DNA from 3 places in the Arthrobacter sp. NPDC057388 genome. Region 1 is predicted to be linked to each of the others. Evidence: predicted binding sites of a transcription regulator. Region 1 holds the regulator's gene; each other region holds the start of a gene.
What was found. The regulator HrcA, encoded in region 1, represses chaperone genes, less so after heat shock. The targets are predictions, from matches to a motif close to TTNGCACTCGNNNNNNNCGAGTGCNAA.
Positions count from the first base shown of each region.

Region 2: a site for HrcA is predicted at 1,758-1,784, ahead of ACFUTU_RS16490 (FmdB family zinc ribbon protein). Genes of this name have one in related genera too.
Region 3: a site for HrcA is predicted at 2,292-2,318, ahead of groL (chaperonin GroEL). Genes of this name have one in related genera too.

Region 1 is NZ_JBHVBL010000048.1:16,165-20,370, forward strand. It holds gene ACFUTU_RS18130 (16S rRNA (uracil(1498)-N(3))-methyltransferase) at 1-12, opposite strand, end outside; gene dnaJ (molecular chaperone DnaJ) at 15-1,139, opposite strand; gene hrcA (heat-inducible transcriptional repressor HrcA) at 1,198-2,211, opposite strand; gene ACFUTU_RS18145 (DUF3097 domain-containing protein) at 2,436-3,290, shown strand; gene ACFUTU_RS18150 (DUF4870 domain-containing protein) at 3,465-3,884, shown strand; gene hemW (radical SAM family heme chaperone HemW) at 4,057-4,206, opposite strand, start outside.
Region 2 is NZ_JBHVBL010000038.1:21,415-25,620, reverse strand. It holds gene ACFUTU_RS16505 (AAA family ATPase) at 1-94, shown strand, start outside; gene ACFUTU_RS16500 (hypothetical protein) at 94-399, shown strand; gene cpaB (Flp pilus assembly protein CpaB) at 479-1,225, opposite strand; gene ACFUTU_RS16490 (FmdB family zinc ribbon protein) at 1,377-1,661, opposite strand; gene ACFUTU_RS16485 (5-formyltetrahydrofolate cyclo-ligase) at 1,810-2,421, opposite strand; gene galU (UTP--glucose-1-phosphate uridylyltransferase GalU) at 2,509-3,414, shown strand; gene ACFUTU_RS16475 (GNAT family N-acetyltransferase) at 3,421-4,041, shown strand; gene ACFUTU_RS16470 (hypothetical protein) at 4,167-4,206, shown strand, end outside.
Region 3 is NZ_JBHVBL010000009.1:109,805-114,010, reverse strand. It holds gene ACFUTU_RS06815 (LytR C-terminal domain-containing protein) at 1-541, shown strand, start outside; gene ACFUTU_RS06810 (cold-shock protein) at 700-903, shown strand; gene ACFUTU_RS06805 (ABC transporter substrate-binding protein) at 903-2,207, shown strand; gene groL (chaperonin GroEL) at 2,496-4,124, shown strand.

The DNA.
Region 1 (4,206 bases):
GGGGTTGCTCACCGCTACAGGTTACCGAGGCGGTCCCGCAGCTTGGCGAAGACGCCGCCGCTGGCCGCGAGCTTGCCCTCGGAGAACTGCTCGCCGCGGAGCTTGGCCAGCTGCCGGAGCAGGTCCTCCTGCGCGGGGTCGAGCTTGGACGGCGTTTCCACCTGCAGGTGGACCTTGAGGTCGCCGCGGCCGTAGCCCCGCAGGTGGGTCACGCCGAGCCCGCGGAGGGTGATGATCTCGCCGGACTGGGTTCCCGCCTTGACGTCGATCTCCTGCTTGCCGTCAAAGGTTTCCAGGCTCAGTTCCGTGCCAAGGGCCGCAGCGGTCATGGGAATGTTCAGGGTCGCGTGGAGGTCGTCGCCCTCGCGGACGTAAGTGGAGTCGTTGTTGACCCGGATTTCCACATACAGGTCGCCGGACGGCCCGCCCGCGGGGCCGGCCTCGCCCTGCCCGGAGAGCTGGATCCGCGTGCCGGTGGCCACGCCCGCGGGGACCTTGATGGTCAGGGAGCGGCGGCTGCGGATGCGGCCCTGGCCGCTGCACTCGTTGCAGGGGTCCTTGATGACCGTGCCGAAGCCCTCGCACGAACCACAGGGAGCGGCGGTCATGACCTGGCCCAGGATGGAGCGGACGGCCCGCTGCACCTGGCCGCTGCCGCCGCAGATGTCGCAGCGTTCCGGGTGCGTGCCCGGCTGGCAGCAGGAGCCTTCACAGGTGGGGCAGGTGACGGCCGTGTCCACTTCCAGCTTCTTGTTGACGCCGAAGACGGCGTCGCGCAGGTCGATCCGGACACTGATCAGCGCGTCCTGGCCGCGGCGGACCCGGGAGGCGGGTCCGGAGGTGCCGCCGGCACCGAAGAAGGTGTCGAAAATGTCCTGGAACGCGAAGCCCTGCCCGGCGTAGCCGCCGCCGAAGCCGTTGTCGGTGCCGTTTTCATTGCCGGTGGTGTCGTAGACGCGGCGCTTCTGCGGGTCGGACAGCACCTCGTAGGCGTGGGTTACGGCCTTGAACCGTTCCGCGGCGTCTTCGCCCGGGTTGACGTCCGGGTGAAGCGAGCGGGCCAGCTTGCGGTAGGCCTTTTTGATCTCTTCGCCGGTGGCTTCCGGGGAGACTCCAAGAACGTCGTAGTGGCTGCTCAAAGTTCGTATCTCTTCCTGGTTGTACTGCCTGTGGTCAGAGGATGTGCGGGGCGTGCGGTCACGGTCCCAGGATCCTCGAAAGGTAGCGGGCCACCGCGCGGACGGCGGCCATGGTGGTGGGGTAGTCCATCCGGGTGGGGCCGAGGATGCCCACCTTGGCGCTGGCGTCCGGGCCGTAGCCGGTGGCAACCACGGACGCCTCGGCCAGCCCGTCGTAGGGGTTTTCGCGGCCGATGCTGACGGCCACTCCCCTCGGGTCCTGGGCCATGTCGCTCAGGAGCCGCAGCATCACCACCTGCTCCTCGAGGGCCTCAAGGACTGGGCCGATGCTGAGGGGGAAGTCCACGTTGGACCGCGCGAGGTTGGCCGTTCCGGCCATGACCATGCGGTCTTCCCGGCTGTTGTGCGCGAGGCCTTCCAGCCCCTTGCCGAGCGCAACCGCAGCCGGACGTTCGGCGGGCGTGCAGCCGGCCACGACGGCGGCCAGGTGCTGGGGCAGGATGGCCACCGGTGTTCCCGCGACACCGGTGAGGAACCGGGTGCGCAGGGCGGCGAGAGTGTCGTCCGACAGATCCTGCCCGGCGTCGACGACGCGCTGGTCGACCTTGCCGGAGTCGGCAATCAGCACGATCAGCACCTTGCGCGGCGCCAGCAGCACGAATTCGATGTGCCGCACCACGGCACGGCTCAGGTGGGGGTACTGCACGACGGCGACCTGGTTGGTCAGCTGGGACAGAAGCCGGGCCGTGCGGTCCAGGACGTCGTCGAGGTCCTCTGACCCCTCCAGCAGTGTCTGGATGGCGCGTTTCTCCGCCGGGGAGAGCGGCTTGACCGCCGAGATCTGGTCGACGAACAGCCGGTAGCCCTTGTCGGTGGGAATCCTGCCTGCGCTGGTGTGCGGGGCCGTAATGAGGCCCTCGTCCTCCAACGCCGCCATGTCGTTGCGGATGGTGGCGCTGGAAACGCCAAGGTGGTGCCGCTCCACCAGCGCCTTGGAACCGACGGGCTCGCGGGAATGGACATAGTCCTCCACGATGGCGCGCAGCACCTCAAGCTTCCGTGGTTCGCTCACAGTCCACCTCCTTCTGGCCTTAACCGTGCCGGGCATGATTCCCGCCCGGAAACGCTGTGGTTAGCACTCGACATGCCTAAGTGCTAACAAGTCTAATATGAGTCGCCGCGTTGTTAGCATTGGTACCGCTCCGGGCGAAATTCCGGGCGCCTGTCCCCCGGGGGCATCCCCGCCGCCGGGGCGGCTCCTACCTGTGCAAATTCCTAATGCGAAGCGGTGAACGAATGCAGTACCAGAACTGGGGCCCGCAGGAGATGGCAGCGCCCGCCAGGAAGAGCCTGCCCGAGGTGCCGGTGGAACGTGGCATGGTGCTCGAGGATGCCCAGTCCGGCTGGGTGGGAGCAGTGACCCGGGTGGAAAAGTCCGGCGGCATGCACGTGGTGGCGCTCGAAGACCGCCGCGGCAAGTCCCGGTCCTTCAAGCTTGGCTTCGGATTCCTCCTGGAGGGACAGCCGATCCGCCTGATGCCGCCGGCCCCCAAGGCGAAGCCCGCAGGCGCAGGAACGTCCGCACGAACAGCGTCAGGTTCTGTGCGCGTGGAAGGGCAGCGCGCCCAAGTGGCCAAGGCCAGCCGCATCTGGGTTGAGGGCAAGCACGATGCCGAACTCGTGGAAAAAGTCTGGGGTGACGACCTCCGGGTGGAGGGCATCGTCGTCGAGCCGCTGCACGGCATCGATGACCTGGCGGCGGCGGTGGCTTCCTTCCGCCCCGGTCCCGGCCGCAGGCTGGGCGTCCTGGTGGACCATCTGGTTCCCGACTCCAAGGAATCCAGGATCGCGGACGCGGTGATGGCCTCCCCCGGCGCTGCCGGAAACGTGCTGATCGTGGGCCACCCGTATGTCGACGTCTGGCAGGCGATCCGGCCGTCGGTGCTGGGGATTCCGCAGTGGCCGGTGGTGCCGCGCGGGACGGACTGGAAAACCGGGATTCTCACTGCCTTCGGCTGGCCGCACGAAACCAAAGAGGATATCGGCCTCGGCTGGCAGAAACTCCTCGGCGCCGTCCGCACCTACGCCGATCTCGAGCCCGCCCTGCTGGGCCGGGTCGAAGAGGTCATTGATTTCCTGACCGTCCCCTAGTCCCCACGGCCACGGTTCACGCCGCTACTTTCCGTGGTTTCAGCGTTGAGCCGCGATTACCCCTACGGCCCGGTATCCTTGGTACGGCGTCACCGCACCGCGGCCCCCGGCGCCGCACCGCAGCACCGCAGCACCAAAGCACGATCGCACCAACGCAAGCTAAAGGAAGACACCGTGGCAGAAGACGCTCGCGACCGCAGGGACACACAGTCCGGCCAGGACCTGCCCCAGTACCATGGCGTACCGGCCAACGCGCTTCCGCTGACCGCCAGCGAGGACCGGCAGTGGGCCACCCTGGCGCACTTCGGCGGCATCCTCGGCTGTGTCCCGGCGCTGCTGATCTACCTCATCTTCCGCGACCGCGGCCCCTTCACCGCGCAGGAGTCCAAGGAAGCCCTCAACTTCACCCTGCCGCCGACCATCGCGGCCTTCGTGGCTAATCTCCTCGTGCTGCTTCCCGTCGTCGGAAACCTGTTTGCCGTCCTGGCCACGCTGATCTGGATCGCGCTCACCTGCTTCGCGGTGTCCGCCGGCGTCCACGTCAACAAGGGCCAGCCGCACCGGTACCAGTACAACCTGCGTTGGATTAAGTAGTCCCCACTCGCCCCCTAGCCTCGCAAGCTCGGCCAGGGAACCCTGCGAGCGTGGGCCCAAACCCGCCCCCAACCTTGCAAGCGCTCGGCCAGGGAACCCTGCGAGCGTGGGCCCAAACCCGCCCCCAACCTTGCAAGCGCTCGGCCAGGGAACCCTGCGGGCGTGGGCCCATTTAGTCGGGCAGGATCCTGCGGACCACGGCGTCCGCCAAGAGCCGGCCCTTCAGCGTGAGGACGAGGCGGCCCCTGAAGACCTGCCCGGGAACCACGAGGCCGTCGGCGATCAGTCCGGCCAGGGCCTTCCTTCCGGACGGCGAGAGGGC
Region 2 (4,206 bases), on a different contig from region 1:
AGCCGGCGACGATGCAGACGCCTCTGTGGACGCTGCCGGGAATGAGGCTGCCGGCAGTGCGCAGCCGGCAGGTGAACGGACGGAGGGTCTGTAATGGCATCCGATGACGTGAATCCGAACGGGACGCCCGCCCCGCCTGCGGGGGAGAAGCTCGCCGGTGCTGCCGCAAAAGCCGGCGCTGCCGCCGAAAGCAGTGGAGGGAAACCTGCCGAAGCGAAGCCGGTGACACCCGTGGAGCCGGAGGCACCCGTGAAACCGGTGAAGCCGGTGAAGCAGCAGCGCGGCGGGGTGGTACCGAAGAAAGCGGCCGAGGACGATCCGCGCACGTGGGGCGACTCCGAATCCGACAACGACCACGACGCATGGCTGAAGGAGCAGAAGCCTCCGCACTGGGGCTGATTTGCCGCACGGGTGCTGATGGGGGCACCGGGGCAGACTGGGGCGCTGGGGCAGAATGGGGCGCACGCGCTGGTCCGTGTCAGCGCGCATTGGGTCCCACCAGCACAAAGAACAGCTTCCCCTGGGTGGACGCTCCCGCCAGCGCGCTGGCCTGGTCCGGCGTCGCGGCCACAACCAGCAGCCCGTCTGAATCACCGGCCGCAAGCCATTGGCCGCCCTGGCTCTCCTGGCCGGAGGTCCACAGGACGGGCACTGACCGGGCGAGCACCTTCGAGGCTGATGCCTGTTCATAGCCGTTGCCGCTGGTCAGCACCACGTTCACCAGCTGCCCCGGCGAGACCAGCTGGATGGAGGAGGGATCCGCCATCCGCAGCGGAACTGCAGCAGAACCGGGCGGCGCCCCAGTCAGCAGGCCGGGTCCGACGAGCTGCGCATCGGTGAGGAGTTGGCCCTTGCGCAGCGGCGCGGCCAGTTGTCTGCCGCTGACCCCGGCGCTGTCAGTGAAGGTGCCGTCCGGCACCACGGCAGGCGGCACGTTGACAGGCACGGCGTCACTGCCGTTCAGGGTTGCTCCGGCCGGCAGGTCACGGGCAGCGGCCAGGACGCTCACGGTCCGGGCAGGGGCGGGAGTCAGCTGGTGGACGGCGATCCCCGCGGCTGCGCACAGCAGCAACGCCACGGCAAGGCGACGGTTGCGGTTCAGCCAGCCCGCAAACCGGCGTCCGCGCGGGCGCTGGCGGGCGGCAGGACCGGACAAGGCGCCGCGGCGCCCCGGACGAACGGCCGGGCGGGACGCCCGTGCGGGGAAAATTCCGGTGACTGGCATGCCGCCACGCTACTGGTTGCCCTCCCGGCCCTGACAGATCCGGGCCGCCGTATGTGGAAAAAGCAAAGGAGTCCGGCCGGGTAAACCCGGCCGGACTCCTGAAGTTTGGAAGCGACTGCAGCTTGAAGGCTGCCCTGCCGCGGGCGCGCGCCTAGCTTGCGGCTGCGGCTGCCGGAGCAGCGGATGAAGCAGCCGAAGAGGCGGCCGCGGGGGCCGGTGTTGCCGCCGCCGGGGAAGCCGAGACGGTGCTTCCCTTGGCATCCCGTGAGTCAGTCCGGTAGAAGCCGGAGCCCTTGAAGACCACGCCCACGCTGTTGAACTTCTTGCGGAGCGTGCCTTGGCACTCGGGGCAGGACGTCAGAGTGCTGTCGGTGAAAGACTGCACGATGTCGAAGGCATGGCTGCAATCCTTGCAGGCATAGGCATACGTGGGCACTGTAGATCCTCCTCTTGGACAAACGACAGGTCCCGTGCTGCCGGGCTTCACCTCCCGGTTTCTCCTTGACGGATCACCGTGGCGGAAATGACTCCATTAGCAGTCGCAGGGCCTGAGTGCCAATTCTAGCACCCCGGCCCGGGCGAGGTCACGCGAACGCTACCAGCCCGGAGGGCATGAGCACTGCTTCGACGGGACGGTCGAAATCTTCAGCCGGGATGGTCTCAGCGGGCAGGAGCTCCATGTCGTAGATGATGGCTGCCTTGGGCAGATGCAGGCCGCCGGCGTTCGCTGCAGCCAGGAATTTGTCGTAATACCCGCCGCCCTGTCCGATCCTGTTGCCGCTGCGGTCCACGGCGGTTGCCGGCATGAACATTCCGGCGGCGGTGCGCACAGTGTCCAGGCCGTGGCGCTCCCCGGCCGGCTCCTGAATGGGCGCGTACCTGCTGCGGATGAACTCGCTGTCCGGGGTCCAGAAGACCCAGCTGAGCTCCCGGTCCGGTTCGCAGACCGGGAGCAGGATGCTGTGCCCCGCCTCATACAGGGCATGCAGCAGGGGAAGGGTGGGCGGCTCGAAATCGACGCCGAGGTAGGCGGTGAAGGTCGCCGGCTTGCCCGCGGCGATGGCCTCCGCCCAGGGCAGGCCATGGGAAGCGATGCCGTCGCCGGCATTAGCAAGGTCCGCCGGTGTCAGCGTGGCCCGGACTTGCCGGTGCCGCGAACGGATCCCGTCCTTCGACTGCGTGGTGCCTGTTGGCATGGGCCCTCCCTTTGTCGCAGGGGCAGGCGGCCGGGCCCCTGCCGCAAGCATTTACCGTATGAATGTTCCCTCGGATAGATTAGACCAGTGACTTCCACTAATTGTTCAGTCCGCAAGGCCGTCATCCCCGCTGCGGGTCTCGGCACCAGGTTCCTGCCGGCCACCAAGGCCATGCCCAAGGAGATGCTGCCGGTGGTCGACAAGCCGGCCATCCAGTACGTCGTTGAAGAAGCCGTCAAAGTTGGCCTGAGCGATGTCCTGATGATCACCGGACGCAACAAGCGCGCACTCGAGGACCACTTCGACCGCGTTCCCGCCCTGGAGGCGACGCTGGAGGCCAAGGGCGATACCGCCAAGCTGGAGTCAATCCAGGCCGCAAGCAACCTGGGCGACATCCACTACGTCCGCCAGGGTGACCCCAAGGGCCTTGGGCACGCGGTGCTGCGTGCGCGCCAGCACGTCGGCTACGAGCCGTTCGCCGTGCTCCTCGGGGACGACCTCATCGACGCCCGCGACGAGCTCCTCAGCACCATGATCGAGGTGCAGTCCAAGACCGGTGGTTCCGTGGTGGCCCTCATCGAGGTGGAGCCCTCCCAGATCAGCGCCTACGGCTGCGCGGACATTTCCGAGATCGACGGCGAGGGCTTCGTCCGCATCAACAAGCTGGTGGAGAAGCCGGACGCCGATGAAGCGCCGTCCAACCTGGCCGTCATCGGCCGTTACGTGCTCCACCCTGACGTCTTCGATGTGCTCGAAAAGACCGAACCCGGCCGCGGCGGAGAAATCCAGCTGACGGACGCCCTGCAGGAGCTGGCCAGCAGGGACGGCGAAGGCGGCGGCGTCTACGGCGTGGTCTTCCGCGGCCGCCGGTACGACACGGGGGACAAGCTCAGCTACCTCAAGGCCTGCGTGGAGCTCGCCATCGACAGCGACGACCTCGGCCCCGGTCTGCGTGACTGGCTTCCGCAGGTCGCCGCCCGCTTGTCCGAATAGCCCTTCATGAGGGTCAGCCACATCTGGCCGGTCACGCTGGAATGCGGGGACCTTGTCCTGCGCCCCATCAGGTACCGCGACCGGAAGGAATGGACTGAGGTCCGTTCACGCAACAGCGACTGGCTGGCGCCCTGGGAAGCGTCCAACCCGATCCCGGGCGGGTCGCTGCCCGATTACCGGCAGATGGTCCGGTCCCTGAACACCCAGGCGGCACAGGCTACAGCGCTGCCGTTTGTGATCGCGGAATGGACTCCCGGAAACCGTGATCCGGTCATCGTGGGGCAGCTGACAGTGTCCTCCATCGTTTGGGGATCCGCGATGATGGCGACGCTCGGCTACTGGGTGGACCAGGCCAAGGCCGGCCACGGGATTGCGCCCACCGCCGTGGCGATGGCAACTGACCACTGCTTCCGGACCCTTGGCCTGCACCGGATGGAAATCAACATCCGCCCGGAAAACGGTCCAAGCCTGCGCGTCGTGGAAAAGCTCGGGTTCAGGGACGAGGGCTACCGCCCGCGCTTCCTGCATATCAACGGAGAATGGGCGGACCACCGCTCCTTCGCGCTGACGTCGGAGGAGGTTCCGGAAGGCCTCCTGAGCCGCTGGCTGAGGACCAGGTCCGCCTGACCGCTGACCTGCAGAGCGGCTGGTCAGAGCCGGGTTAGCCGCGTAACTCCATTGATTTGAACCTCGGTCGCGACACACCGAGACGAATGCCACAGGAGCCACAACATTCCTCATACGGTTTTGTTGTGGATTTCCCCCTTAGCAGCTCAGTCATCCTTGTGGCTG
Region 3 (4,206 bases), on a different contig from region 1:
GCCCATCCTTTCCGTCGGAATCGGGGCGCTCGCCGTGGGCCTGGTGGCTTTCCTCCTGCTGCCGCAGCTGGGCTTCCAGCCCGCCATGGCGCCGCCCTCCGCCGCGGCAGCCGGCACCTCTGCGCCGGCCGGCCCGACGACGGCACCCTCCGAAAGCCCGGCGTCCGGCGCCGCCGCACCGGAGCCGCAGTCCTCGGCTGACTCCGAAGCGGCTTCCCCTTCGGCCCTGCAGCCCGCCACCTCGGAAACCATCGCCCCTGCAGCCGTGGACAAGTCGCAGCCGGTCGCCGTCTTCAACGGAACGCTGACCGCCGGCCTGGCCGGGCGCGTGGGTGCCACGGTCCAGTCGGACGGCTGGGTGCTCGGTGAGGTGGCCAACTGGCAGGGATCGCCGCAGCAGCAGTCGGTGATCTTCTACTCGGACGCCGCGCACCGTGCCAACGCCGAAGCCCTCGGCGCCCTGCTGAACATCCCCACCCTGGTGGAAAGCGCGGACTTCCCGACGCCCGTTGCCGTGGTGCTCGGCCCCGGGTACCAGTAGCCATCCCGGTTACGCCTGAATAACTATTGCCCCCGCCCCGGGCGGCCGGCCTCCGCTGGCACGTCCCTGTTTGGATAGAGTGAAGGCAGGCTTCAAGGCGTAATCAACGGCACACACCGACGTGGGCCTTACGGAAGCAAGCTGAAAGTGTGGGGATCATGGCATTGGGAACCGTGAAGTGGTTCAACGCGGAAAAGGGCTACGGCTTCATTACCGTTGACGAATCGGGCGACGACGTCTTTGTGCACTGGTCGGCCATCCAGACCGACGGCTACCGTTCGCTCGACGAAGGCCAGCGGGTGGAGCTGGAAGTGGGCGAAGGCGACAAAGGTCCGCAGGCAGAAATGGTCCGGCCCGTCTAGTGGTACGCGGCACACGTTTCCCCGGCACAGCTTTCCGGGGTGCTGCTGCCCGGGGCACCGCCGCCTGGTGTGCCGCCGCTGTGCTGGCACTCGGTGCCTGCTCCGCATCCGGCGACAATGCCCGGACGGCTCCGGTTGAAGCCAGTGGGGACGCAACCTTGCGGATCGGGCTGATCCTCGACAACACCGGGCCCCAGGCCTTTCTGAACGCCGCACAGCTGGCAGCGGCCAGGCTCGCCGTCCAGCAGATCAACGCTGCCGGCGGCCACAAGGGCCGGCCCGTGGAGCTGCTGCCCGAGACCACCGGCAGCGACACCGCCGCGCAGGCCCGGGAGCTCGTCAATGCCAAAGCCGACGTCGTCATCGGCCCCACGGACTCAAGCCGGGCCCCTGCCGCCATCGACGTGCTCTCCAAGGCCGGGATCACGCTCATCTCACCCGCCAACACGGCGCCAGAACTCAGCAGCTACAAGAGCGGCGGCTACTACTTCCGCACAGCCGCGGCGGACGTCGCCCAGGCGCCTGTCCTGGTGAAAATCGCCAGGGATGCCGGGGCCAAGAGCCTCGCGGTGGTCTATGAGGACGGGAACTACGGGCAGGAACTGTCTGCAGCGGTGTCAGCTTCCGCCGAGGCCGCCGGGCTTGACCCCGTGACAGTTAGCGGCTTCAAGGCCGGCGAGGCCCGGAAGTCCGCGGCCGCCGCCCGCGACGCCGCGCCGGACGCCGTCGTCGTCATTGCCCGGGACGGTGCGCAAGGCGCCCTTGCCGAGCTGGCCAACGCCGGGTTGGCCGGCAACAAACTCATCCTGACCGACGGCGCTTTCCGGCAGTACGGCTCCGACCTCGGCTCGAAGGCACTGGAGGGCGCACGCGCCCTGGTGCCCGGAACCTTCCCCTCGGCCCACTTCCAGGCTGAACTGGTGGCCATCGACGCCGGGCTCAAGGACATGACGTTCGCGGCGGAGACGTATGACGCCGTGAACCTCGCGGCCCTGGCCGCCGCTGCGGCAGAGGACGACGCCGGTGCCTCCATCGCCGGTACCCTCATCGCCGTCTCCGGCGGCACGCCCGGCACCCGTGCCTCCTCAGCGCAGTCCGGCAAGCCGACTCCCTGCAGCACGTACAAGGATTGCCTCGCCGCTATCCGGGACGGGAAGGCCATCGACTACGACGGCGAGTCGGGACCCGTCCGCTTCGATGCCAACGGGGACGTCACCGCGGCGAGGTACATGGTGTTCAGCTACGGGGCGGACAACAAGGCCAAGCTCACGGGCAGCGAGGCTGCCGGCAGGTCCGCCGGCTGATCGCTGGCAGCGAATACTCCTTCGCCCGGCGGGACAAACACCGCCATCTGCTTGCACTCTCCCCGGGGGAGTGCTAATTATTGATTAGCACTCCAGCGTGCCGACTGCTAAAGGGTCGTCCGGTCCAGGCCGGTACCTTACGGCGGCGGCGCAAGGAGCGAAAGAAACACCTGGTTGGGGTGAGATCCGGACTGTCGGGCGTACAGAGGCCCGCGGAAGGGATCGTCCGTCGCGGGCACCGCAGCGAGGTTCCTTCTTAACGACTGTCCCGAAAGGACTACTGCCGTTATGGCCAAGATCATTGCATTTGATGAAGAGGCACGCCGCGGTCTTGAGCGGGGCCTGAACACCCTCGCCGACGCCGTCAAGGTCACCCTCGGCCCGCGTGGCCGCAACGTCGTCCTCGAAAAGAAGTGGGGCGCCCCCACGATCACCAACGATGGTGTCTCCATCGCCAAGGAGATCGAGCTGGACGATCCTTACGAGAAGATCGGCGCCGAGCTGGTCAAGGAAGTTGCCAAGAAGACGGATGACGTCGCTGGCGACGGCACCACCACGGCCACCGTCCTGGCCCAGGCCCTGGTCAAGGAAGGCCTGCGCAACGTCGCGGCCGGCGCTGACCCGCTGTCCCTCAAGCGCGGCATCGAGAAGGCCGTCGAGGCAGTCACCGCTGAACTGCTGGACTCCGCCAAGGAAATCGAAACCAAGGAAGAGATCGCAGCCACGGCTTCCATCTCCGCCGGTGACGACGAAATCGGCGCCCTGATCGCCGAAGCCCTGGACAAGGTGGGCAAGGAAGGCGTCATCACGGTCGAGGAATCCAACACCTTCGGCCTCGAGCTGGAGCTCACCGAAGGCATGCGCTTCGACAAGGGCTACATCTCCGCGTACTTCGTCACGGACACCGAGCGCCAGGAAACGGTCCTCGAGGACCCGTACATCCTGATCGTCAACTCCAAGATCTCCAACGTCAAGGAACTGGTTGCTGTCCTCGAGAAGGTCATGCAGTCCAACAAGCCGCTGCTGATCATCGCCGAAGACATCGAGGGCGAGGCCCTGGCCACCCTGATCGTCAACAAGATCCGCGGCACCTTCAAGTCCGTCGCCGTCAAGGCTCCGGGCTTCGGCGACCGCCGCAAGGCGCAGCTGGCCGACATCGCCATCCTCACCGGCGGCCAGGTCATCGCCGAGGAAGTCGGCCTCAAGCTTGAGACCGCCGGCCTCGACCTCCTGGGCAAGGCACGCAAGGTTGTCGTGACCAAGGACGAGACCACCATCGTCGAAGGTGCAGGCGACGCAGACCAGATCGCCGGCCGCGTTTCCCAGATCCGCGCCGAGATCGAAAACTCCGACTCCGACTACGACCGCGAGAAGCTGCAGGAGCGCCTGGCCAAGCTGGCCGGCGGCGTTGCAGTCATCAAGGCCGGTGCCGCCACGGAGGTTGAGCTCAAGGAGCGCAAGCACCGCATTGAGGACGCTGTCCGCAACGCCAAGGCTGCCGTCGAAGAGGGCATCGTTGCCGGTGGTGGCGTGGCCCTGATCCAGGCCGGCGCCAAGGCATTCGCCAACCTGCAGCTCGAAGGCGACGAAGCAACCGGTGCGAACATCGTCCGCGTTGCCATCGACGCCCCGCTGAAGCAGATCGCCTTCAACGCCGGCCTCGAGCCCGGTGTTGTGGTGGACAAGGTCCGCGGCCTGCCCGCCGGCCACGGCCTGAACGCAGCATCCGGCGAATACGTCGACCTGCTTGCTGCCGGCGTGAACGACCCCGTCAAGGTCACCCGCTCTGCCCTGCAGAACGCGGCTTCCATTGCCGGCCTGTTCCTCACCACCGAGGCCGTTGTGGCCGACAAGCCGGAGAAGGCTGCTCCGGCCGTCGGCGGCGGCGACGACATGGGCGGCATGGGCGGCTTCTAGCCTCCCGCTGATCCCAGCTGTTCATTGAGTGCGGCCCCCTCCACGGAGGGGGCCGCACTTTTTCGTCTGTGCAGCCTGCTCG